DNA from 2 places in the Blautia sp. LMAG:89 genome. Region 2 is predicted to be linked to the other one. Evidence: riboswitches for the same ligand, from Rfam matches in the RefSeq annotation. Region 2 holds a riboswitch; the other holds the start of a gene.
What was found. A riboswitch is a leader RNA that binds a small molecule or an ion and turns the genes downstream of it on or off. The one in region 2 is predicted to bind thiamine pyrophosphate.

Region 1 (11,790 bases), on a different contig from region 2:
TCCGCAGGAAACAGTAAAACAGTATATTGAAAACCAGAAAACATCGCAGAGACAAAAGGATAAGATGGGATAATGCAAAAAGGAATTAAATTTAGGATCTACCCGAACAGAGAACAGAAAAACTTCATCCATCAGACCCTGGGATGTTGCCGGTTCATCTACAACCGGGGACTTGCCATGCGTAAGGAAGGCTATGAAAATGGGGAAAAGATCGGCTATTCCCAGACTTCCGCCATGCTGACTGAACTGAAAAAGCAAGAGGAGTTTGCCTTTCTGAAAGCAGCAGATTCCATTGCATTACAGCAGTCTTTGCGGGATCTCGACCGGGGATTTGTGAATTTCTTTGAGAAACGGGCTTCCTATCCAACCTTCAAAAGTAAACATAACCGGTTCCAGTCATACAGAACGGTAAATCAAAAAGATAATATTCGTATTGTGGGAAGATATATCAAACTTCCGAAACTTGGATCTGTTAAAATACGGCAGTCGATGGAAGTGGAAAAGATTAATCACGTGATCATTGAGCACACACCGGCTGGAAAATATTTTGCGGTTTTAAATGTTGATTTTGAACCGGAACCACGCTCAAATGCTGGCGGAACGATAGGGATTGATGTCGGGATCAAAGCGTTCTACTCCGACAGTAATGGAAATACGGTATCAAATCCCAGATATCTGGAACGCTCAATGCGAAAACTCATAAGAGAACAGCGCAGGCTTTCCCGAAAACAAAAAGATTCCCATAACCGCGAGAAGCAGCGGATCAGGGTGGCAAGAGTGTATGAGAAAGTAACCAATCAGCGGAATGATTTCCTGCAGAAACAGTCAACGATGCTGGTGCGTGAAAACCAAACCATCTGTATTGAAGATCTGAATGTTAAGGGGATGATCCGGAATCATAAACTGTCAAAATCGATAGCGAGTGTTTCCTGGGCAAAATTTTTTGAAATGCTGGAATATAAAGCTGGCTGGTATGGAAATGAAATTCACAGAGTACCAACGATGTATCCGAGCAGTCAGACCTGCAGCTGTTGTGGCTACAGAAATCCACGGATAAAAAATCTGGGCATTCGTATCTGGGAGTGTCCCAAATGCCATGCGGTTCATGACCGGGATACGAATGCAAGTATCAATATTCTGAAAAAAGGACTGCAGATGCAGTCTGCATAAAGATAAAAACTGTACCGTAGGGCATACGGGAACAGTATAAATATAGCTTGTGGACACTGTGTAAGACATTGCAGTACCGTAAGGTGTTTGCCAATGCAGTAGTGGGAGAAGCAAGAATCCCCCTGCTTTAGCTGTGGGGAGTGTCAAACAGGTCTGCGCTATGAGGGTGGACGAATGGTGGATATGTACCGTACTCTGGACAGTATCCCGGTTCTTGCAAAAGCAGGCGGTATTCTGGTGATGACCGATGAGATCCGTGGAACAGAGGCGGAAAAGAATCCGGAAAGCCTGAATATCCGGGTATTCCCGGGTGCTGACGGAAGCTTCAGATTGTATGAGGATGACAACGAAACCTGTGCTTACGAAAATGGTGCCTGTGTATTTACGGAAATGGATTATAAGGAAAAGGATCAGGGAGTGTTTACCATTCATCCCGCACAGGGAAAAACAGAGCTGATCCCGGCAAAGAGAGCTTATACCGTGGAGTTCTGTGATTTTGCGAAAACAGGAACAGATACTGTGAAGGTTCTGGTTAACGGAGCAGAGACTGAGGCTGCTGTAAAATATGAAGAGAAGCTTCAGAAGATCTGTGTGGAAGTGGAAGCAGACACAGCGGCAGAGGTGCAGATCATTCTCGCTGGCGAAGTGGCAGATAATCAGACAAAAGAGCGTGTCTTTGATTTCCTGAACCAGGCAGAGATCGGTTTTGTGCTGAAGGACAGATTATATCAGCTGATCACAGCCGGAAAGAATCTGCCGGTTCTTTTATCTGAGCTTCAGTCCATGGAGCTGGACAAGGATCTTTACGGAGCACTGATGGAGATCCTGACTGCGTAAAACATGAATAAAATCGCGTTTCCAAACCATACTATCATTATTATCAAAAGAAAGGATGATCATAATGATATTAAAGGAAAAAGAACGCACAGTGATCCAGGATCTTCAGACACAGGAAAAAAGCTGCATTGAAAAATACGGAAAATACGCACAGCAGGCCAGGGATCCGGAGCTTAAAAGCTTATTTCAGACTCTTCAGAAAAAAGAGCAGGAGCATTACGATTCCCTGAGCCAGGTGCTTTCCGGTACAGTTCCACAGGTAAACTGTAATGACAGTGACGGCCGTGATTACCAGCCAAAGGCTGCTTACACATCGGTGATGTCCTCAGAGGATAAGGAACACGATGCTTTTCTTGCAACAGACTGTATCGGAACAGAAAAGCTGATTTCCGGAGAATACAACTCGGATGTTTTTGCTTTTGAAGACAGTGGTGTGAGGAAGCTTCTGGCAGATATCCAGGTGGAAGAGCAGAATCATGCGGAGATGCTTTACAAATACAAGACTGTGAACGGAATGTTCTGATATATAAAAAAGGGGAGGATTTCAGTAATGGAATTCTTCCTTTTTTTATTATATAATCAGGAGAACAGCAGGGAGAAATACTTTCCTGCAAAGAGAGGAGAAATAAATATGAAGGGAACCAGCTGCGAATACTGTGCAAACTATACATATGATGAAGAGTGTGACGAATATTATTGTGATGTCAATCTGGATGAGGATGAATATTATCGTTTTGTGAGCAGTGATTACAAGGAATGTCCGTATTATCGTTCCGGAGATGAATATAAGGTGGTACGTCATCAGATGTGATACAGAGTAACGGAAAAAACAGAGCAGAAGATAATGTGATAAGACAAATGCGGGTTTTCCACGAAAAGGAATGCGAGTTTTGTGGAAAATCTGCATTTTGATGTTTTGATATGTGCAAAAGGCTTCAAATTTGTAAAAATTAGCGTGTTTACATTTGAAAAAAATATCTTTATAATAAAAATATTGGTCTGACAGGTGGAACCTTTATACCATCCAGACGATGATAATGCTACAGGATTTTGTCTGAGACGAAATTTCGGGTAAGCGTCTGACAGACTTATAATAGATTTTTTGATTTGACGGAGGATGTGACAGATTGGATATTATAAAGAAATTCGGGGATATGGTGGGAGAGAGATCCATCAGGGATCCGGAAAAAGCACGAAAACTTCTTCTCACTGGATACCGGCTTCAGGAAAAACGTCTGCAGCTTTTTCCTGACAGGAAGCTTCCGGCTTCGGGACAGTATGTAGCCCGTGTAGTCATGCAGAATATTATCAAAGCCCTCGCAAAACCGGACGATACCGCTCTGGTGAGCATTTTTGTACCGGGAGAGCTTCTGACAGCAGCAGGGCTCACTCCGTATTCCGTGGAGGCAATGTCCTGCTTCATCGCCGGAACCAGATGTGAGCAGGCATTTCTGGCACAGACGGAATCAGAGGGATTTCCGGAAACCATGTGCTCCTATCATAGGGTTTTTCTGGGAGCGTCCATGACAGGATTGGTACCGAAGCCCAAATGTACCATCTACACAAACCTTGCCTGCGATGGAAACATGATGACGTTTCCTTATCTGAAACAGAAATATCAGATCCCGGGCTTTTATATTGACGTACCCTATGAAAAAAATCAGGATTCCATCAGCTATGTTGCAGATCAGCTCCGTGAGCTGAAGAAATTCCTGGAGGATGTAGGCGGGAAAAAAATCTCCGAGCAGTCGGTACAGCGTGCAGTTGCCAACAGCAATGAAGCGGCCTCCTATTACAGCAGCCAGCTTGCCCTCAGAAAGGATCACGATCCGGTGACTTCCCTGACAAATGAGCTGTATGCGATCTTTATGTGCCATCTTCTGGCGGGCTCAGAGGAATCCCTGAAATACACAAAAATGCTTCTTGAGGATGTGAAGAAGGCACCAAAGGGGGAAGGTCTTCATATTTTGTGGATGCATATGATGCCGTTTTTGCAGGAGCCGGTAAAGGATGTATTTAATTACAGCCAGAACGTGCATATCCGTGCCTGTGATTTTGTTGCAGACGGTTTTCAGCGGATGCAGGCCTCGGATCCTTATGAGGCCCTTGCGGAAAAAATGGTCAACTGCATTTACAACGGAAGTGTGAAGCAGAGGATCCGGCGTGCCCAGGAGCTGGCGAACCTTACAGAGGCAGACGGCGGGATCCTTTTTGCGCATTGGGGATGCAAGGGAACCATCGGAGCTTCCAGCCTGATCAAAAATTCTCTGGAAAATGCAGGACTTCCAACCATGGTCCTGGACGGTGACGGCTGTAACCCGGCCAATTCCAGTGACGGCCAGGTATCCACACGACTTCAGGCATATCTGGAAATGCTGTCAGAAGGTAAGGAGGAAAAACGGTCATGATACATTACGTCTGTAAATATACACCGCTGGAGCTGTTTAAGGGCTTTGGCGAGGAATGTGCGGTTCTTGAGGAAATGCCGGAGAATTTTGAGCTTTCGGACCAGATCGCCCATGCTAATCTCTGTGGCTTCGGAAAATCTGTGATCCAGGCAGTGCTGGAGGGAAAGGTAGAGCAGCTTGTTCTTGTTAACTGCTGTGATTCCATGCGCCGTGTGTACGACATTGTGGAAAGTACCGGTAAATGTAAATTTCTGTACATGTTGGACATGCCTCATGAGGATAACGACTGTGAAAAGGTGAAGCTTGCCCAGGGCATCCACCGTCTGAAGAAAGCTTATGAGAAATTTTCGGGGAAAACCTTCGACAGAAGTGGATTTCTGAATGCTTTTTCCCATGAGCCTGTGGATAACCAGCCGTATATCGGTGTTCTGGGTGTCCGTGTCAGCGGCATCCTGGAAAAAATGATCCGGGATAATATCCGCATGGATGTGGAAAACCTGACCTGTACAGGTGGAAGACGTCTTGCAGTGATCCGTGAGGAGCTGGAAAAAATGGAAGACGATGCCATGTTTCTGGCTTATGCGGATGCACTTCTTTCCCAGATGCCCTGCTTTCGTATGAACAACAGCACCCGAAGAAACCGGCTGTATCTGGATCCGAACCTGAAGGGGATCATTTATCATACTATTAAATTCTGCGACTATTACGGATTTGAGTATGCAAGCATCAAGCGTGATATCAAGGTTCCGCTTCTGAAGATCGAGACAGATTTTACAAGCCAGAGTGCAGGACAGCTCCTTACCAGAGTGCAGGCTTTTGCGGAGACCCTGGAAGGCTCTGAGGATATGGACCCATCAAAAGGAATCAGCGAGGAGATAAGGAAAAAAATGGAATCAGGAGTTTATTATGTGGCAGGGATCGACAGCGGTTCCACAAGTACGGATGTTGTGATCCTAGATAAAGACGGAAAAATTAAATCGACCATGATCATCCCCACAGGCGGCGGCGCTATGATGAGTGCAGAGAAGAGCCTGGAGATGGCTGTGGAAAAAGCAGGGATCAGGAAAGAAGATATCGTGCGTATCGTTACTACCGGATATGGACGTGCCTATATTGACAGTGGTGATGACAGTATCACAGAGATTACCTGTCACGCAAAGGGAGCCCATTATCTGAATCCGAATGTGCGTACAGTTATCGACATCGGCGGTCAGGATATCAAGGCGATCAGCATTGACGAGAACGGTGCGGTAAAAAATTTCCTGATGAACGATAAATGTGCAGCGGGAACCGGACGATTCCTGGAAATGATGGCCCGTACTCTTGGACTTTCCCTGGAGGAGATGAGTACCCGTGGTTTGGAGTGGAAAGAGAACGTAGTGATCTCAAGCATGTGTACTGTATTTGCAGAGTCCGAGGTGGTTTCCCTGGTTGCCCAGAATAAGGATGTAGCAGATATTATCCATGGTCTGAATGTATCTGTTGCTTCCAAGGTAGGAGCTCTTGCAGCCCGCCTTGGCAAAAAGAATCCGGGGGAATACATGATGACCGGTGGTGTTGCCAGAAATAAAGGTATCATCCAGGCACTGGAGGAGAAGCTGGGTGCAAAGCTTTATATCTGTGATGAGGCACAGCTTTGTGGTGCGCTTGGTGCGGCACTGTTTGCTTATGAGAAGTGTAATGCGGCACGGTGATCAGATCAGACAAGTTGCCTGCGCAGTGAATGCAGAGTGTGAATATCCTTTTGGTCAGGGGCGGCGTGCCCACTCACTGGGCGAACAGCCACAGTTCTTTCGGAAGTACCGGCTGAAGTGGGAGAGATTTGAAAATCCGCACAGCAGAGCCACCTGTTGAACAGGCAGAGCTTCGTTGGTGAGCAGATTTTTGGCTTTTTCCAGACGGAGCAGATTCAGGTCAGCATGAGGGGTGCTGTCAAAAAAATTCCGGTAACAGGAATAAAACTGACTTTTTTCGAGATTAGCCATGGCGCAGAGCTTTTCTGTTGTCCATGGCTTTTCGTAATTTGTAAGCATTTCCAGACGGATTTTTTGGAACAGTCTGCAGAGCTCCGAGTCTGCAGACTTGCCTGTATCTGTACTGCGGAGTTCCCGTGAGGCTGTGATCATCAGCTGGCAGAGCAGGGCATACTCGTAGTCCTGGGAAAAAACTTCTCTGTTCAGATATTCATGCTGCAGCTTCTGGATACAGTGATCGATCTCCTGGCAGTCACTGGGGTAAAAAATTTCGTTGCAGGGAAGTCCGAACCGTTTTGCCAGGTTTTCTCCGCAGGAAAAATGGACATAACTGTTCCGAAATTTTCGTACAGCCTGATAATGCTGGGGATTTCCCGGAATATAAAAGATGCAGGCATTATCCCGGGTGACAGTAAGCTGACCGCCCAGATAAACCTTCATTGGTGTTTTAAATAAAAGAAAAAGAAAATCTCCGCTTCCCTCCGGCCGGAAAATCCTGTCGTAATCGGAGTTGGAACGGTTGTATTCGCAGAAATTTAAGGTGAAATCCATGGAAATGCTGCGCTCCTTTCATTACGTAGATCAGACAATCCGACTGTGGCATTGTAAAGAACTTTCTGTCTGGAAGTATAAAGTAAAGTGACAGAGGGACGTCCGTCTGGTAAGACTGTCTTTACGATAAATCTTACCGGAAAAAAAGTCAACTATTTCGGAAGATAATCACTGGTATGGATAGAACAGGATGGTAAAATGAAACATAGAAACGGTTGATTTCCGCTGAGAGTGTGTGAGCGAATAGAGGCGTAAGAGCCGGTATATGGCGGAATCGGAAACAGAGCTAAATGCGGTAGCAGCAGAAAATAATAATTTACAGGAGGATTTTTACAATGAAAAAAGCGCAGATCATCGTGGACAAATATTTCCTCACCGGAAAAACAGACAAAAGGATCTATGGTTCCTTTATAGAACATCTCGGACGTGCGGTTTATGAGGGCATTTATCAGGAAGGCAGTCCCCTTTCTGATGAGCAGGGCTTCCGGAAGGATACTCTGGAGCTGGTAAAAGAGCTTCAGGTTCCGATTGTCCGTTATCCGGGCGGAAATTTTGTATCCGGATTCCGTTGGGAGGACAGCGTTGGGCCGAAAGCTCAGCGTCCGTCCAGAACGGATCTGGCCTGGGGTGTCATCGAGACAAACCAGTTTGGACTCAATGAGTTTATGGACTGGTCCAGAAAAGCCGGCAGTGATGTGATGATGGCAGTAAACCTGGGAACAAGAGGCCCGGAGGATGCGAAAAATCTTCTGGAATACTGTAACTTTAAGGGAGGTACCTATTACAGTGATCTCCGTAAGGCTCACGGCTATGAACAGCCGCATGATATCAAATTATGGTGTCTCGGAAACGAGATGGACGGTCCGTGGCAGATGGGACATAAAACCGCGGCAGAGTACGGAAGAGTTGCAGCAGAGACTGCACGCCTGATGAAATTTATGGATCCGGAGGTTGAGACTGTTGCATGCGGAAGCTCCAATCTGGAAATGCCTACCTTTGGCTCCTGGGAGTATACGGTTCTTGACGAGGCTTACGATCAGGTGGATTATCTTTCCCTTCATCAGTACTATGGAAATGCAGCGGGAGACACTGCCGATTTTCTGGCAAGCTCCAAGGGCATGGATGATTTTATCTCAGGAGTGGTTTCCATCTGCGATGCTGTAAAAGCAAAGAAGCATGGAAAAAAACAGATAAATCTTTCCTTCGATGAGTGGAATGTATGGTACCACAGCGATGAGCAGGACAAGAAACTGGAAAAATGGGTACAGGCGCCCCATCAGCTGGAGGATGTTTATAACTTTGAGGATGCACTTCTTGTGGGAAGCATGCTGATCACACTTCTCCGTCATGCAGACCGTGTAAAGATTGCCTGCATGGCACAGCTGGTAAATGTTATCGCACCGATCATGACATCCGATACAGGCGCATGGCGTCAGACGATCTTTTATCCGTATATGCTGACAAGTGTGTTTGGAAGAGGAACCGTCCTTAATACACAGGTTCTCACACCTATATATGAGAGCAAGACTTATGGAGAAGCTCCATATCTGGATTCGGTGTGCGTCTGGAATGAGGAAAAGGATACACTGACGATCTTTGCGGTGAATAAGAGTCTGGATGAGGATATGGAAGTTTCCTGTGATTTAAGACAGTTTGAGGGATATAAGATCATAGAGCATATCGTGCTGAATAACGATAATCTTCAGGCAGTTAATACAGAGGCGCAGCCCGAGAATGTAGTTCCTGTAAAAGCCAGTGCAGAATGCTCAAAGCTGGACGGCGGAAAACTGGAGGCAGTTTTTGCAAAACACAGCTGGAATATGATCCGTCTTGCGAAATAGGTGTGGGTGAAGTATAGTAGAAGTAGTTGCAGATAAGGTAAATCATGGGACATTATGGGAGGATTTTTTTATGTACGCACCTGCAAAGGAACGATACGAAACCATGGAGTATAACCGTTGCGGAGAAAGCGGTCTGATGCTTCCGAAGGTATCTCTCGGATTATGGCATAATTTCGGAGATACATCTGATTATGAAAATATGAAACAGCTTTGTTTCACAGCTTTTGACAACGGAATCACACAGTTTGACCTTGCCAATAATTACGGTCCGGCTTACGGAAGTGCGGAGCGGAATTTTGGCAAGATCCTGAAAGAAGAACTGATGCCATACCGTGATGAGCTGATCATCACAACAAAGGCAGGCTATGATATGTGGGAAGGCCCTTATGGAAACTGGGGCAGCCGCAAGTATCTTCTGGCGAGCCTTGACCAGAGCCTGAAGCGCATGGGTCTGGAATATGTGGATATTTTTTACCATCACAGAATGGACCCGGAGACTCCGCTTGAGGAGACTATGGGGGCGCTGGCAACAGCGGTTCAGCAGGGCAAGGCCCTTTATGTGGGACTTTCCAATTATGATGGAAAAACCTTAAGCCAGGCGGCAGCGATCCTGAAGGATCTGAAATGTCCCTTTGTGATCAACCAGAACCGGTATTCCATTTTTGACAGAACTGTGGAAGAAAACGGTCTCAAGAGAACCACCGGCATTTTGAAAAAAGGTCTGATCACCTTTAGCCCTCTTGCTCAGGGACAGCTGACAGACCGTTACCTGAACGGGATCCCGGAGGACAGCCGTATCCGCAAAGATGGAAGATTCCTTAAGGAAAGTGTGCTGACGCCGGAGCGTCTGGATCAGATCCGGAGACTGAACGATCTGGCAGCCCAGCGTGGAGAGAAGCTGGCTGATATGGCGCTTGGCTGGCTGCTTCAGCATAAGGAAGTTACCAGTGTTCTGATTGGAGCTTCCAAGCCGCAGCAGATCCTTGATAATGTGAAAGCGATCCACTGTGCACCGTTTACAGCTGAGGAGCTGCGTCTGATCGACGAGATCTCAAAATAAGATTTATATACTTCCTGTTTTACTATGAAAAGTAGTGAAGCAGGGAGTTTTTTATGTCGAAATAATTGTTTAACTGAATTAGGAAAGTTTCCGGGTTACTGTTCACTGGTAATATTCCGCGAGGTGTTTTTTGTGAGCGAAGGTCACAGAAAACCCGAGACATACCGCGCGAATTTATGCGATTAGCATAAATTCTGTGCATCGCGAAGCGTGTTGCTGAGAACGGAGTGAACAGTAACGTCTCCGGCGGGAGTGCAAAGAGCAATAAGCAGTGGAGGTTTGACAACGGGATAGGTGTGTGCTATATTGAAAAACAGAAAAGAAAAGAGCCAGCGGGAGCTTGTGTGACAGGCTGAGAGGAAGATAGATCTTCGACCGTACCTGATTTGGGTAATGCCAACGGAGGGATTGTGATCTGAGAGCGTGTCTCCGTGGAGTTTTCCATGGGATGCGCTCTTTTCGGATGCAGGAATGGAACTGGAATGTTCTGACAATGTGGGGATGTGAAAGTGACAGAGACTGCATGTGGAGCTTCTGCGAAAGAGCGGGCAGGAAGGGGAGCGCCTTAATGTCTGGCAGGAGAGTGATATTCCGGAGGATTTTTCCGGAAGGATCATGTAAGCGATGGGAATCCGTGTTTTCGGAGTGAGAGGAAGTAAGGGAACTTCGACCGCCAAAATCTAAGGGCAGACTGCAGCAGACGGGAAGCTTTTGCCCGGATCTGACAGGGCTCTGCCTGATATTTCAGGGAGGAAAAACACTATGGAAAAACAAAGGATGCACACGCTTCGTATGGTAATGCTGGCAATGATGGTTGCGATCGGTGTCGTTATTTCACCGATTCTGAGGATTGAGGGAATGTGCCCCACGGCGCATCTTGTCAATATCGTATGCTCGGTTCTGATGGGACCGTGGTATTCCCTTCTCTGTGCGACCATGATCGGCGTGATCCGTATGATGTTCATGGGAATCCCGCCACTTGCACTGACCGGTGCAGTATTTGGCGCATTTCTTTCAGGTGTGTTCTACAGACTTTCCAAAGGCAAGATCATCTGCGCGGTGATCGGTGAGATCTTTGGAACAGGTATCATCGGATCCATGGTTTCTTATCCGGTGATGGCATTCCTGATGGGAAGAGGCGGACTGACAGCATTTTATTATACGCCGATGTTCCTTGCAGCAACCACAATGGGAGGATGTGTTGCCTATATTTTCCTGAAGGCTCTGAGTAAAGCAGGTCTTCTGGTGAAATTCCAGGCAGCTTTGGGTTCAAAAACATATGAGACAAAGAATTTTACAACTGCGAAAGCGAATTAAAGAAGAAAAGCCACTGATCCATTGCATCACCAATCCGATTTCGATCCATGACTGTGCCAACGTGGTCCTTGCAGTAGGTGCAAGGCCAATCATGGCGGAGCATCCGGCAGAGGTGACAGATATTACGGCATCGGCTGGTGCGCTGATGCTGAATCTCGGGAATATTACCGATGCCAGAATCGAGTCAATGAAGCGTTCTATGAGAACAGCGATGGAAAATAAGATCCCGGTTCTTCTGGATCTGGTAGGGGTTGCCTGCAGTGATCTCAGGCTGGATCTGGCGAGGGAGCTTTTAAGGATCGGTCATCCGGCAGTGCTGAAGGGAAATATGTCAGAGCTTCTGGCTGTTTCCGGGCTGCCGTCTCATGCGATTGGGATCGATGCGGGGGCGCAGGATGCCCTGACTGCGGAAAATATGGAGACTGTCAGTGAGGTGCTGAGGGCTTTTTCAAGGAGTAATCAGGCAATTGTGCTGGCTACCGGGAAACAGGATTTTGTTACGGATGGTGAACGGGTTGTTCTGGTACAAAATGGCAGTGCGGCGCTGTCCGGGATCACAGGAACCGGCTGTATGGTCGGTGCACTGACTGCGGCGTTTTTGCCAGGGTGCGAAGATAATATTGCGAAAGAGA
Region 2 (11,790 bases):
ATTGGTGGGAAAAGATTTTTAAATAAAAATGTGGTTGTAAAGGAGTACACAGATCATGAAAAGAAAACGCATCGCAGGTGTCTGTATCACACTGGTAGCAGTGGTACTGGCAGGAACTTTTGCAGTATCGGGAAACAATACAAAGGATAAAAATCATGTGGAGATCATCAATGTGTCCTATGATCCGACCAGAGAATTTTATGAAGCATATAATAAGATTTTTTCAAAATATTGGAAAGAGGAAACAGGTCAGAGTGTGGATGTGATCCAGTCTCATGGCGGTTCCGGAAAGCAAGCCCTTGAGATTTCCAACGGACTTCCTGCAGATGTGGCGACACTTGCACTGGAATATGACATCGATGCGATCCGGAATGCCGGTCTGATCGACAAGGGATGGATCGATGAATATCCGGATGACAGTGCTCCTTATACTTCCACCATTGTATTTCTTGTTCGGAAGGGAAATCCGAAGAATATCCACGACTGGGATGATCTGACAAAGGATGGTGTGGGGGTGATCACTCCCAATCCGAAAACCTCCGGTGGTGCCCGCTGGAATTACATGGCAGCCTGGGCTTATGCCAATGAGAAATATAACGGCAACGAGACAGAGATGAAAGCCTTTATCAAGAAGCTTTACAAAAATGTCCTGGTTCTGGATTCCGGAGCAAGAGGTGCCACAACCTCTTTCGTGGAAAACGGGCAGGGTGATGTGCTGATCGCTTGGGAAAATGAAGCGTTTTTTTCTGTAAGGGATAATCCGGATGATTACGAGATCGTAACGCCGGGCATCAGTATCCTGGCACAGCCATCCGTTGCTGTTGTAGATGAAAATGTGAAAAAGCATGATAATGCAGAAGCTGCGAAAGCATATCTGAAATATCTGTATTCCGATGAAGCTCAGGAGCTGATCGCGGAGAATTACTATAGGCCGGTTGATCAGACGATCCTGAAAAAGCATGCAGATACTTTTAACCTGAAGGTGAAGCTGACAACGATCAAAGATTTCGGCGGCTGGGATGCAGTTCAGAAAAAGCATTTCGCAGACGGCGGAGTGTTTGATGAGATCTATGAAGAGTAGAAGAGCCTGAGATTTTGTAACAGACCAGAGATTTGCAACAGACCGGGAATTTGCAACAGATCAGAAACTTAGAATAGAAAAGAGGGGAGACAGAAATGAAGAAACAACAGAGTAAACGTGTGATACCAGGCTTTGGACTGACAATGGGAGTGACTTTGGCGATGCTGAGTATCGTAGTTCTGATCCCTCTTGCGTCTCTGGCAGTATACTCGGCGCGGCTGGGGCTTCGGGAATTTATTGAGGTGATCACACGGCCGAGGGTTTTGTCCGGATTCTATGTAAGCTTTATTACTGCATTTGCGGCCACAGTGATCAATGCTATTATGGGACTGGTCCTTGCGTGGGTGCTGGTAAGATATGATTTTCCGGGAAAAAGGATCATGGATGGAATGATCGAGCTGCCTTTCGCACTGCCGACTGCAGTTGCCGGTATCTCACTGACATCCCTGACATCCGATAAAGGTCTGGTGGGAAGCTTTTTTGCAAATTTCGGTATTAAGATCGCATATACCAGGATCGGTATCACGGTGGCATTGATCTTTGTGGGAATCCCTTTTGTAGTCAGGGCCATTCAGCCGGTTCTGGAGAAGCTGGACGGTTCTTATGAGGAGGCGGCTCGTGTCATGGGTGCAAAGCCATTCACCGTTTTTCGCAGGGTTATTCTTCCGGAGCTTCTGCCGGCAATGCTTTCCGGGGCGGGACTTGCCTTCGGACGCTGCCTAGGAGAATACGGAAGTGTTGTTTTTATCGCAGGAAACAAACCTTACTATACAGAGATCACGCCGCTGATCATCATGTCAAAGCTTCAGGAGTTTGACTATGAAAGCGCAACAGCTATCGCACTGGTTACACTGGCAGTATCATTTCTGATCCTGTTTGGTGTGAATCTGGTGCAGGCAAGAAATACGAAACGTATCAGAGGGAGGGATGCATAATGGATGAAAAAAAGAAGCAGGCTTCCGGGCCGGTGAAATGGATCCTTATCGGGATTTCCGTGATCTTTCTTTTTGTGATGCTGGTACTGCCTCTGGTGGTTGTTGTAACCCAGGCGCTGAGCAAGGGCTGGCAGTGCTACGTGCAGGCGGTGACAGATGAGTACACGCTGAAAGCGCTGAAGCTGACCATTGAGGCGACGGCTGCGGCTGTTGTATGCAACACGATCTTTGGTCTGTGTGCGGCATGGGCAATGACCAGATTTCATTTTCGGGGAAAAAAGCTCCTTACCACTTTGATCGATGTTCCGGTTACGGTATCACCGGTTATCGCAGGTCTTATCTATATCCTGGTTTTTGGAAAGCAGAGTCCTCTTTATTCTGTTCTTGAAAGTGCAGGGATACAGATCGTGTTTGCAGTTCCTGGAATTGTCCTGGCAACGATCTTTGTCACATTTCCATTTGTGTCCAGAGAGATCATACCGGTTCTGGAATCCATAGGGTCCGATGAGGAAGAGGCGGCAGCACTGATGGGAGCAAAAGGCTGGACGATTTTTACCAAGGTGACATTTCCGCATATCAAGTGGGCATTTCTCTATGGTGTTGTGCTGTGTACAGCCAGAGCCATGGGAGAGTTTGGAGCTGTGTCCGTACTGTCCGGACATCTCCGTGGAAAAACAAATACACTTCCGCTTCATGTGGAAATTCTTTATAACGAATTCCAGTATGTTCCGGCATTTGCGGTTTCTTCGATCCTGGTGATCCTGGCGGTGATCCTTCTGATCGCAAGAAATGTTCTGGAGTATAAAGGAAAGGGGGAAAAAGGCGATGTACGTTGAGTTAAAAAATATCAATAAAACATATGGGGATTACAAGGCATCTGATAATGTAAGTTTTGGCATCGAAAAAGGTAAGCTGATCGGTCTCTTAGGCCCAAGCGGAAGCGGAAAGACAACGATCCTCCGTATGATCGCCGGTCTGGAGCAGCCGGACAGCGGTGAGATCATCATTGACGGAAGAGTGGTCAATGATGTTCCTGCCAGCGAGCGAGGCATTGGATTTGTGTTCCAGAATTATGCCCTTTTCCGGTATATGACTGTGTATGATAATATTGCATTTGGCCTGAAGGTACAGAAGGCGGACAAGAAGTATATTAAGCAGAGGGTTATGGAACTGGTAGAGCTGATCGGGCTGAAGGGCCTGGAGAAAAGATATCCGAGTCAGCTGTCCGGTGGTCAGAGACAGCGAGTTGCTTTTGCCCGGGCGCTGGCTCCAAATCCACAGCTGCTTCTTTTGGATGAGCCTTTTGCGGCTATTGATGCGAAGATCCGTACGGAGCTTCGAAGCTGGCTGAAGGATATGATCGAGAAGCTGGGGATCACCAGCATTTTTGTTACCCATGATCAGGATGAGGCTATTGAGGTGGCAGATGAGATCATCATCACCAATCGTGGTCGCATTGAACAGAAAGGAACTCCACTGGAGGTTTACCAGAATCCGGATACTGCGTTTACGGCGGGATTTTTCGGGCAGACTTCCGTGATCGATGATTACCAGGTGTTCAATCATTTCGAGGAAGTTCCGGGAGGTGAAAAAGCCATTGTCCGTCCGGAGTTTGTGAAAGTGACAAAGAAGAACGAGGAACAGAAATATAAAAGCTCTGCAACAGAGGGCATCGTAGAACGAGTAGCATTCCGCGGCAGCAGCCTGGAACTGAAAGTCCGTGTAGGAAACACCACACTCAGCGCCAGAAGAAGCCTTGACGAAGAACCCGTCCGGGAAGGTGAAGTTGTGGATGTGTTTGTGCAGAGGATTTTTGTAACGAAGGGAAATGAGGCAGTACTGCTACATAATACAGCTATGGTTGAGGATTGGCTTGTTATATAAAAAAATGCCGCGGGAGCGGCATTTTTTTATGAGCAAGTAGCGTTAGCGGATTGCGAATATCATATGATGTGGCCGAGGGAGCGGCATTTTTTATGTCATTGTAGAAACTGCCGAATTTCACCAAAAGCCCTGATTCGGCGAAAAATATCATAGCAGGAATAATTTTTATAATGTATACTATATTTGTTAGGAAATCCAGATATACCACAAAGCAGAAAGGAAAAAAGCGTATGAGAAGAAATTGGAAAAAAGCTTTATGTGGCATTTTGACAGGTTTTATGCTTGCAACGGCGGCACCAGCTACGGTTCCGGAGCTGATCAGCGTGGCAGAAGTACAGGCGGCAGTAACTGTAGCAGCGCCGGCCATGTCTTCTATTAAGATCTCCGGCAGGAATAAGATCATTTTCAGCTGGAAACAGGTAAAAGGAGTAGCCGGATACCGTGTATACCGCAAGACCGGAAACAGCGGATGGAAAGCAGTAAAAACCATCACAGGAAGTAAGAATGTTACATTTACCGACACAAAAGTAAGCACCGGAGCACGTTATACTTATACGGTAAAAGCTTACCGGAAATCCGGAAAAAATACGATCTGGAGTAGCTATAATAAAAAAGGTCTGACAGCGATCGCAGGTCTGAATTATCTCACCCTAAATAAGACCAGCCTGACACTGACACCGAAAAAAACTTATACACTGAAGATCAACGGCACCAGTCTGAAACCGTCATGGAAGAGCAGCAACACAAATGTTGTCAAGGTAACTTCAGCCGGAAAGGTCACCGCAGTAAAAACAGGGACAGCGAATATCACAGCGATCCTTGGCGGCAGAAAATTCACCTGTAAGATTACTGTAAAGAATCCTGCATCGGCTAACGCAAAAATGACGCAGAATTATGCCAAACTGAAAAAATATATCAGTCAGAAAGGCAGATATACCGAAGACGGAAGTCAGTTTATAAATGTCAAAGTAAATGAAGAAAGTACTCTGATGATCGGTTATCTGAAGAAAGAAGATAAGATAGATGTTGGAATGCTGATTTCTGTGCCTTCAGATGGAGTCCTTGCCGGACTGGATATTATCGGAAACTGTGTGAAATCTGATACGGTCAGTGTGAAGTCCGCCCTGTCTTCGGATGGAGTCTTTGTGCTGCTGACTTCTTCCACAAAAGCATCTGCTTATAAAGGTCAGAATCTGACTTTCCTGTATACAAACGGAAAAAAAGCGATGACAGATCTGCAGGATACTTCCAACATTATGATGAAAGCGACAATGATAGCAGCAAATGCTTATCTGAAAAGGAATTTAAACCTGACAATGAATGATCTGGGATTCACTGCTTATAAATAAAAGTTACTGTTCACTCCGTTCTCAGCAACACGCTTCGCGATGCACAGGATTTATGCTAATCGCATAAATCCGCGCGGTATGTCTCGGGTTTTCTGTGACCTTCGCTCACAAAAAACACCTCGCGGAATATTACCAGTGAACAGTAACCAAATAAAACCAAAATTTATTATTCTTGACATGAAGCAGAATCGGAATTATACTAAATCATGTAAATGACAGGGGAGCTTGTGACGGCAGGCTGAGAGGAAGTCTTCAACTTCGACCCTTATACCTGATTTGGATAATGCCAACGTAGGAACGTATAAGATGAATTTACGGGAGATACTTTGGTGTATCTCCTTTTTTTTATTGAATGCGGATGTTTTATCCGACTGAATATACGTAAGATCAGGATTTACAGAGAAATATTTTACAATTAAACATGGGAAATTTTGAGAGTGAACAGAGTTCATGAAGGGGTGCACCACCGCGGGTGTATTTCTTTGTGAACTCTTTTTTTACGGATCGCGAATATCCGATTGACCGGAAGAGATTGCGAATTACTTCTAACTTGGCGAAATTTCCGGAAAGGAGAGATTATGATCACAGTAAATGGTGAAAGCAGAACCCTGGAAGCTCCGGTGACCGTAACGGAATATCTGGAAGCATGTAATTATGTTCCGGTGCAGGTGGTAGTAGAGCTGAATGAAGAGATCATCAAGAGAGAGACTTACGATACAACAGTACTGAAAGATGGCGATGTTGTGGAAATCCTGCAGTTTATGGGCGGCGGAAGCTGCTGAGACAGAAAGAATAAGAATGGATACAGAAAATCCTGTTCAGAAGTCTGAAGATGGGCAGGAATATCCGGCTGTGGGATGGGCAGAATCGCAGATAACTGCTGACTTGAAATTTGAATAACTGAGCAGTTATTGCAGCTGAAATACAATGTAGATAAATAACAGAAAGGTGGACATAAAAAATGACAACAGCAAACACAAATGAAGACAAACTGATCCTGGGAGGCCATGAGTTTACTTCCCGTTTTATTCTTGGTTCCGGAAAATTTTCCCTGGAGCTTGTAAAAGCATGTATTGAAAAAGCAGGAACTCAGATCGTAACACTTGCCCTGCGCCGTGCAAATGAGGGTGGGCTTGCCAATATTCTTGACTATGTGCCGAAGGATGTTACTCTTCTTCCGAATACATCAGGAGCCAGAAATGCAGAGGAAGCAGTCCGTATTGCAAGACTTTCCCGCGAGCTTGGCTGTGGAGATTTTGTAAAGATCGAAGTTATCCATGATTCCAAATATCTTCTTCCGGATAACTATGAGACCATCAAGGCAACAGAGATCCTTGCAAAAGAGGGCTTTGTAGTTATGCCATACATGTATCCGGATCTGAATGCAGCCAGAGATCTGGTGAATGCAGGAGCCGCCTGTGTAATGCCACTTGGCTCTCCGATCGGTTCTAACAAAGGAATCTGTACAAAAGAATTCATCCAGATCCTTATCGACGAGATCGACCTTCCGATCATCGTGGACGCAGGAATCGGCCGCCCGTCACAGGCATGTGAGGCTATGGAAATGGGTGCTGCAGCAGTTATGGCAAATACAGCCATTGCAACTGCAGGAGACGTCCGTGTTATGGCGGAAGCCTTTAAGAAAGCTATTGAGGCAGGAAGAAGTGCATATCTTTCCGGTATGGGAAGAACTCTGGAGAGAGGTGCAAGTGCATCCTCACCACTGACCGGATTTCTTCATGAGTAAAATTGATAAATGAATGATTGAACGCAGAACACTAAGCGGGGGACAGGCACTGCCTGTGTAGTGAAACACAGGTATTGTCTGGTTTCAATCGAAATTGAGTTTACAGATATGCAGCAGTGAGGACCAGAGTATTGCTGCAATATATGAGAGGAGCGACATAAGAGTAATGGCAGAGACAGTACAGGCCAGTCAGCAGGACGGCCATTTTAATGAAAGTATCGTAAATGAAGAAATTCTGGAAGATATGAAAAAGAACCGTATCGATCACATGAAGTACCTTCCGGATATGGAACAACTGGAAGAATCTGATGTAATGGATCAGGTTATTTCCGCAATGAACGCATATGATTATGATAAGTACACAGAAGCGGATGTACGGAGAGCGCTTGCTCATGACAACCGTACACCGGAGGATTTTAAAGCACTGCTTTCACCGGCAGCGCTGCCTCTTTTGGAAGAAATCGCACAGGCTGCACGGATCGAAACAAGGAAACATTTTGGAAACAGTATCTGCATGTTTACACCAATCTACATTGCAAACTACTGTGAGAACTACTGTATTTACTGTGGATTTAACTGCCACAACAAGATCCGCCGCGCACAGCTGAATGCAGATGAGATCGAGAAAGAGATGGCAGCCATTGCAGAAACCGGACTCCAGGAGATCTTGATCCTTACCGGAGAGAGCAAAACGAAATCTAATGTGGAATATATCGGAAAGGCTTGTGAGATCGCCCGGAAATATTTCAAGGTAGTCGGTCTTGAGGTGTATCCGATGAATTCTGATGAGTACGCATATCTTCACAAATGCGGCGCAGATTATGTGACAGTTTTCCAGGAGACTTATAATTCTGATAAATACGAAACTCTGCATCTGGCAGGCCACAAGAGGATTTTTCCATACAGGTTAAATACACAGGAGCGTGCGTTAAAAGGCGGCATGCGAGGTGTTGGCTTTGCGGCACTTCTGGGACTGGATGATTTCCGCAAGGATGCTTTTGCAACGGGATATCACGCATATCTTCTGCAGAGAAAATATCCACACGCAGAGATCGCTTTTTCCTGCCCGAGACTTCGTCCGATCATCAACAACGACAGGATCAACCCGAAGGATGTACACGAACCGCAGCTTTTGCAGGTAGTTTGTGCATATCGTCTGTTTATGCCATTTGCAAGCATTACCGTATCCACCAGAGAATGTGAGCGTGTCCGTGACAACCTGGTAAATATCGCAGCAACCAAGATCTCTGCAGGTGTCAGCACAGGAATCGGAAGCCATGTGGATGATATTGAGGATAAAGGTGATGATCAGTTTGAGATTTCCGACGGAAGGTCTGTGGACGAAGTTTTCAACGCCCTGAAAGACCACGGCCTGCAGCCGGTGATGAATGATTATATTTATCTGTGAGATGAAGGCGGCGAAATCGGATCGTACAGACTACCGAGGATAACTTCTGTGGAATATGTGGAAAACCATCCGTCCGAAAGAGCGATTTTTCAGGGTGAGTGTGGATAACTGTTTCGGAAGAATGAATGATGCAGATGAGGTTTTTGTCAGAATGAAAGAAAAGCAGCTGCATGGAGAAGAACTGACCAAAGAAGATCTCAAACGTGCTGTCAAAGATGAAGCTTACCGCAAAAAACTCCTGGAAGAGCTGAATTCACAAGGTTGATTGCGTTTTCACAAAATCTTTCAACGGTGATGAAGAATATGCAAAAAAGAGTGCGAAATCTATGGATAACAGCTAAAAATCAGACATAAAAACCTGTAAAATCCGCCAAATTATCCCTGATTCCGAAAACTACTGAAAACGGTTTCCAATCTAATAGTTTTCATATGTACTTACTCATGTTTATAATAGCCCCAACAACAAAACACGAGGCAAAACACAGGAGGTAAGTATTATGAAAAGAAGATGGAAATTAGCAGTAGCAGCTCTTGCAGCAATAGCAACAATTGGAAGCCTTACAGGCGTAACCACCTATGCGGCGGACAGTGTCAGCATCACCAATATATCTTATGATCCGACCAGAGAGCTTTACGAACAGTACAACAAGAGCTTCCAGGAACACTGGAAGGAAAAAACAGGCCAGGACGTGGATATCACGCAGTCCCATGGAGGCTCCGGCAAACAGGCACTTGAAGTTGCCAACGGACTGGAAGCAGATGTGGTAACACTGGCACTGGAATATGATGTGGACGCGATCCAGGATGCAGGGCTTATCGATGACGGATGGGTAGATGAATTTCCGGAAGACAGTTCTCCCTATACTTCAACCATCGTATTCCTTGTAAGAAAAGGAAATCCCAAGAACATCAAAGACTGGGATGATCTGGTAAAAAAAGACGTAGGTGTGATCACACCAAACCCGAAAACCTCCGACGGAGCAAGATGGAACTATCTGGCAGCCTGGGCCTATGCAAAAGATAAATATAACGGAGACGAGGACAAAATTAAAGAATTCATCGGAGATCTTTACAAAAACGTACTTGTCCTGGACACCGGAGCCAGAGGCGCAACGACATCTTTCGTGGAAAACGGACAGGGTGATGTACTGATCGCCTGGGAAAATGAAGCCTATCTTTCCGTAAAAGATTATCCGGACGACTACGAGATCGTAACACCAAGCATCAGCATCCTTGCACAGCCATCTGTAGCAGTAGTCGATAAAGTCGTAGACAAAAGAGGCACCAGAGATGTGGCAGAGGAATATCTGAATTATCTCTATTCCGATGAAGCACAGCGGATCGCCGGTGATAATTATTACCGTCCGTCAAACCAGGATATTCTGAAGGAATACTCTGATGTGTTTGACCTGGACATCAATCTTGTTACCATTGATGATTTCGGTGGATGGAAAAAGGCACAGGAAACGCATTTCTCAGATGGAGGAATTTTTGATCAGATTTATGAAGGATAGACAGCAGAAGATACAGTTGGACACAATAACACAAAGAAGCTGCAGAACAGTGAAAAAACAGAGTCTGCAGCTTCTTTTATGTAAATATTGTGAATCACAAGGGATCAGGCATGGCTTCCTTCGGTCAGGGAACAGCCGTCCATTATACGGATCCCGTTTATGACATCCAGATAAGTGTCATACATTTCCTTCCATTCATCAGAGGCGTCCTTGGAGTACTGGCTGATGGTGGACAGAAGATCGTATTTTTTGCCGTCGACGGTTTCGATACGGCCGAGATAGCCCTGCCATACACTGTCCAGAGGCTGGTCTTCGCCATCGTAATATCTGGCTTCCAGAGTCAGTACAGGAACATCCTCATTGTAATAAGTCAGTTTATATCCACCATTTTCGGTTTCGGTTGTTTCATAATGGCAGAGATATTTCCAGCGCTCCGGAGTGAGGACCTGGAAGTAATCCGTCATGGCCATATCCACACGCTCTGCGTAAACGAAATCTATGGATTTGATCAGCTCTGTGGCTTCCTTTTCGGCGGCTTTATCATAGGTGTCTGACGGAGTCAGGACAAAAAGTCCGAATGTATAATCGTCAGTCTGGCATACAAGAGCATCTACATTTTTTTCTTCTTCGTTGACTTCGGTTAAGTATTGATATTTCGTGGCAGGATAAGATTCAAAGGTAAGATCCTTTTTGGTGATGATCTCACCCTTTACCGGATAGTATTCTGCCAGAAAACCCTTTAGGGAAGAATCCTCCAGAGAGGAATTCGGTACTTTTAAAACAAAGGCAGTGCTTTTTCCGCCATTTACGGAACGCTGCTCGAAATAACCTTCTTTTTCGGGCATGGATTCTCTGATCGTATCATCGGCAGGGAATCCAACCCGCATATGAAGCTCGCCGCACTTTTCCGATTCAGAGGAATCTTCCGTGTTTGTATCGGAAGAGGAATTTGGGTATGAAGAATCGGAATCCTGCGAGGAGGAGTTTCCACTGGTATCGGAGGATTCTTCTGAAGAATCTCCGGAGGAGGAATCAGTTTCAGAATCGGAATATTCCTGAAGATTGCCGTAGTCATCAATATAATATTTATCTCTGGAGCCAATATATGTGGTTCCGGTGGCATCTTCCAGCCACACACTGCCGTCCTCATAATAATAATGAGGCTCAAAATAACCGTCCTGTTCGGTCCAGCCGGCATCGTTGCCTTCCATCAGTTCACCGGAATCCGGGTCAGGGGCATAATTACCTTCCCCGATATATTCATCCTCGGAACCATTGCGGTACCAGTAATCTCCGTTTTCATCCTGCCAGATGTACTGACCGTCATCGGTTGGAGGGTCAGAAGCGAGGACCGGGACTGCAGATATGGAAAGAGCGATCGCGCCGGTTAAAAGAACTAAAATTTTTTTATGCATAGGCACCTCCTGATAAATTGCGCAGCAGTTAGCTGCTTACTATTCTTTGATCATAAATTTTTACAAATAAAAAAGATCTGTCTGTTAAGTACATTGTAACAGACAGATCCCGATATCCGGAAATGTGAAGAAAAAGAGACATTTACGGAAAGCTGCGTACAGGTCTGGAAATATGTTATCCGATCGTGAAAAGGCCGGCTTACCGGCAGGTAAAAAGATATCCCTTTCCATAAACCGAGACAATGTCATACTCATCGGTATCTTCGGCACCGATCTTGGTCCGGAGGTTAAAGATATGCCGCCGTACCGTGCTGGTATCTGTTCCTGCACAGCTGCCCCATACCGCTTCGTAGAGCTCCTTTGCAGAAAAAATCTTCTCCTGGTTTTCTGCAAGGAGACGTAGCAGAGAGAATTCGGTCCGGGTAAGGCCTGTGTCGGCATTATTGAGATATGCATG

Region 1: it holds a riboswitch for thiamine pyrophosphate, as region 2 does, so the genes downstream of both, thiW (energy coupling factor transporter S component ThiW) here and thiS (sulfur carrier protein ThiS) in region 2, are expected to answer to the same signal.

What each region holds. Positions count from the first base shown of each region.
Region 1 is NZ_NANC01000004.1:789,572-801,361, reverse strand. Features, by position in the region: gene tnpA (IS200/IS605 family transposase) at 1-73, shown strand, start outside; gene tnpB (IS200/IS605 family element RNA-guided endonuclease TnpB) at 73-1,170, shown strand; gene CCC70_RS07575 (DUF5110 domain-containing protein) at 1,345-2,007, shown strand; gene CCC70_RS07570 (ferritin-like domain-containing protein) at 2,072-2,530, shown strand; gene CCC70_RS07565 (DUF6472 family protein) at 2,639-2,818, shown strand; gene CCC70_RS07560 (2-hydroxyacyl-CoA dehydratase subunit D) at 3,135-4,415, shown strand; gene CCC70_RS07555 (acyl-CoA dehydratase activase) at 4,412-6,109, shown strand; gene CCC70_RS07550 (helix-turn-helix domain-containing protein) at 6,164-6,940, opposite strand; gene arfA (arabinosylfuranosidase ArfA) at 7,276-8,781, shown strand; gene CCC70_RS07540 (aldo/keto reductase) at 8,852-9,841, shown strand; TPP riboswitch at 10,164-10,266, shown strand; gene thiW (energy coupling factor transporter S component ThiW) at 10,604-11,158, shown strand; gene CCC70_RS07530 (hydroxyethylthiazole kinase) at 11,121-11,790, shown strand, end outside.
Region 2 is NZ_NANC01000005.1:59,134-70,923, reverse strand. Features, by position in the region: gene CCC70_RS09460 (sulfate ABC transporter substrate-binding protein) at 56-1,081, shown strand; gene cysT (sulfate ABC transporter permease subunit CysT) at 1,177-2,016, shown strand; gene cysW (sulfate ABC transporter permease subunit CysW) at 2,016-2,852, shown strand; gene CCC70_RS09445 (ABC transporter ATP-binding protein) at 2,842-3,900, shown strand; gene CCC70_RS09440 (Ig-like domain-containing protein) at 4,131-5,249, shown strand; TPP riboswitch at 5,457-5,564, shown strand; gene thiS (sulfur carrier protein ThiS) at 5,828-6,031, shown strand; gene CCC70_RS09430 (thiazole synthase) at 6,211-6,996, shown strand; gene thiH (2-iminoacetate synthase ThiH) at 7,163-8,404, shown strand; gene CCC70_RS09420 (hypothetical protein) at 8,460-8,669, shown strand; gene CCC70_RS09415 (sulfate ABC transporter substrate-binding protein) at 8,902-9,918, shown strand; gene CCC70_RS09410 (hypothetical protein) at 10,023-11,333, opposite strand; gene CCC70_RS09405 (response regulator transcription factor) at 11,533-11,790, opposite strand, start outside.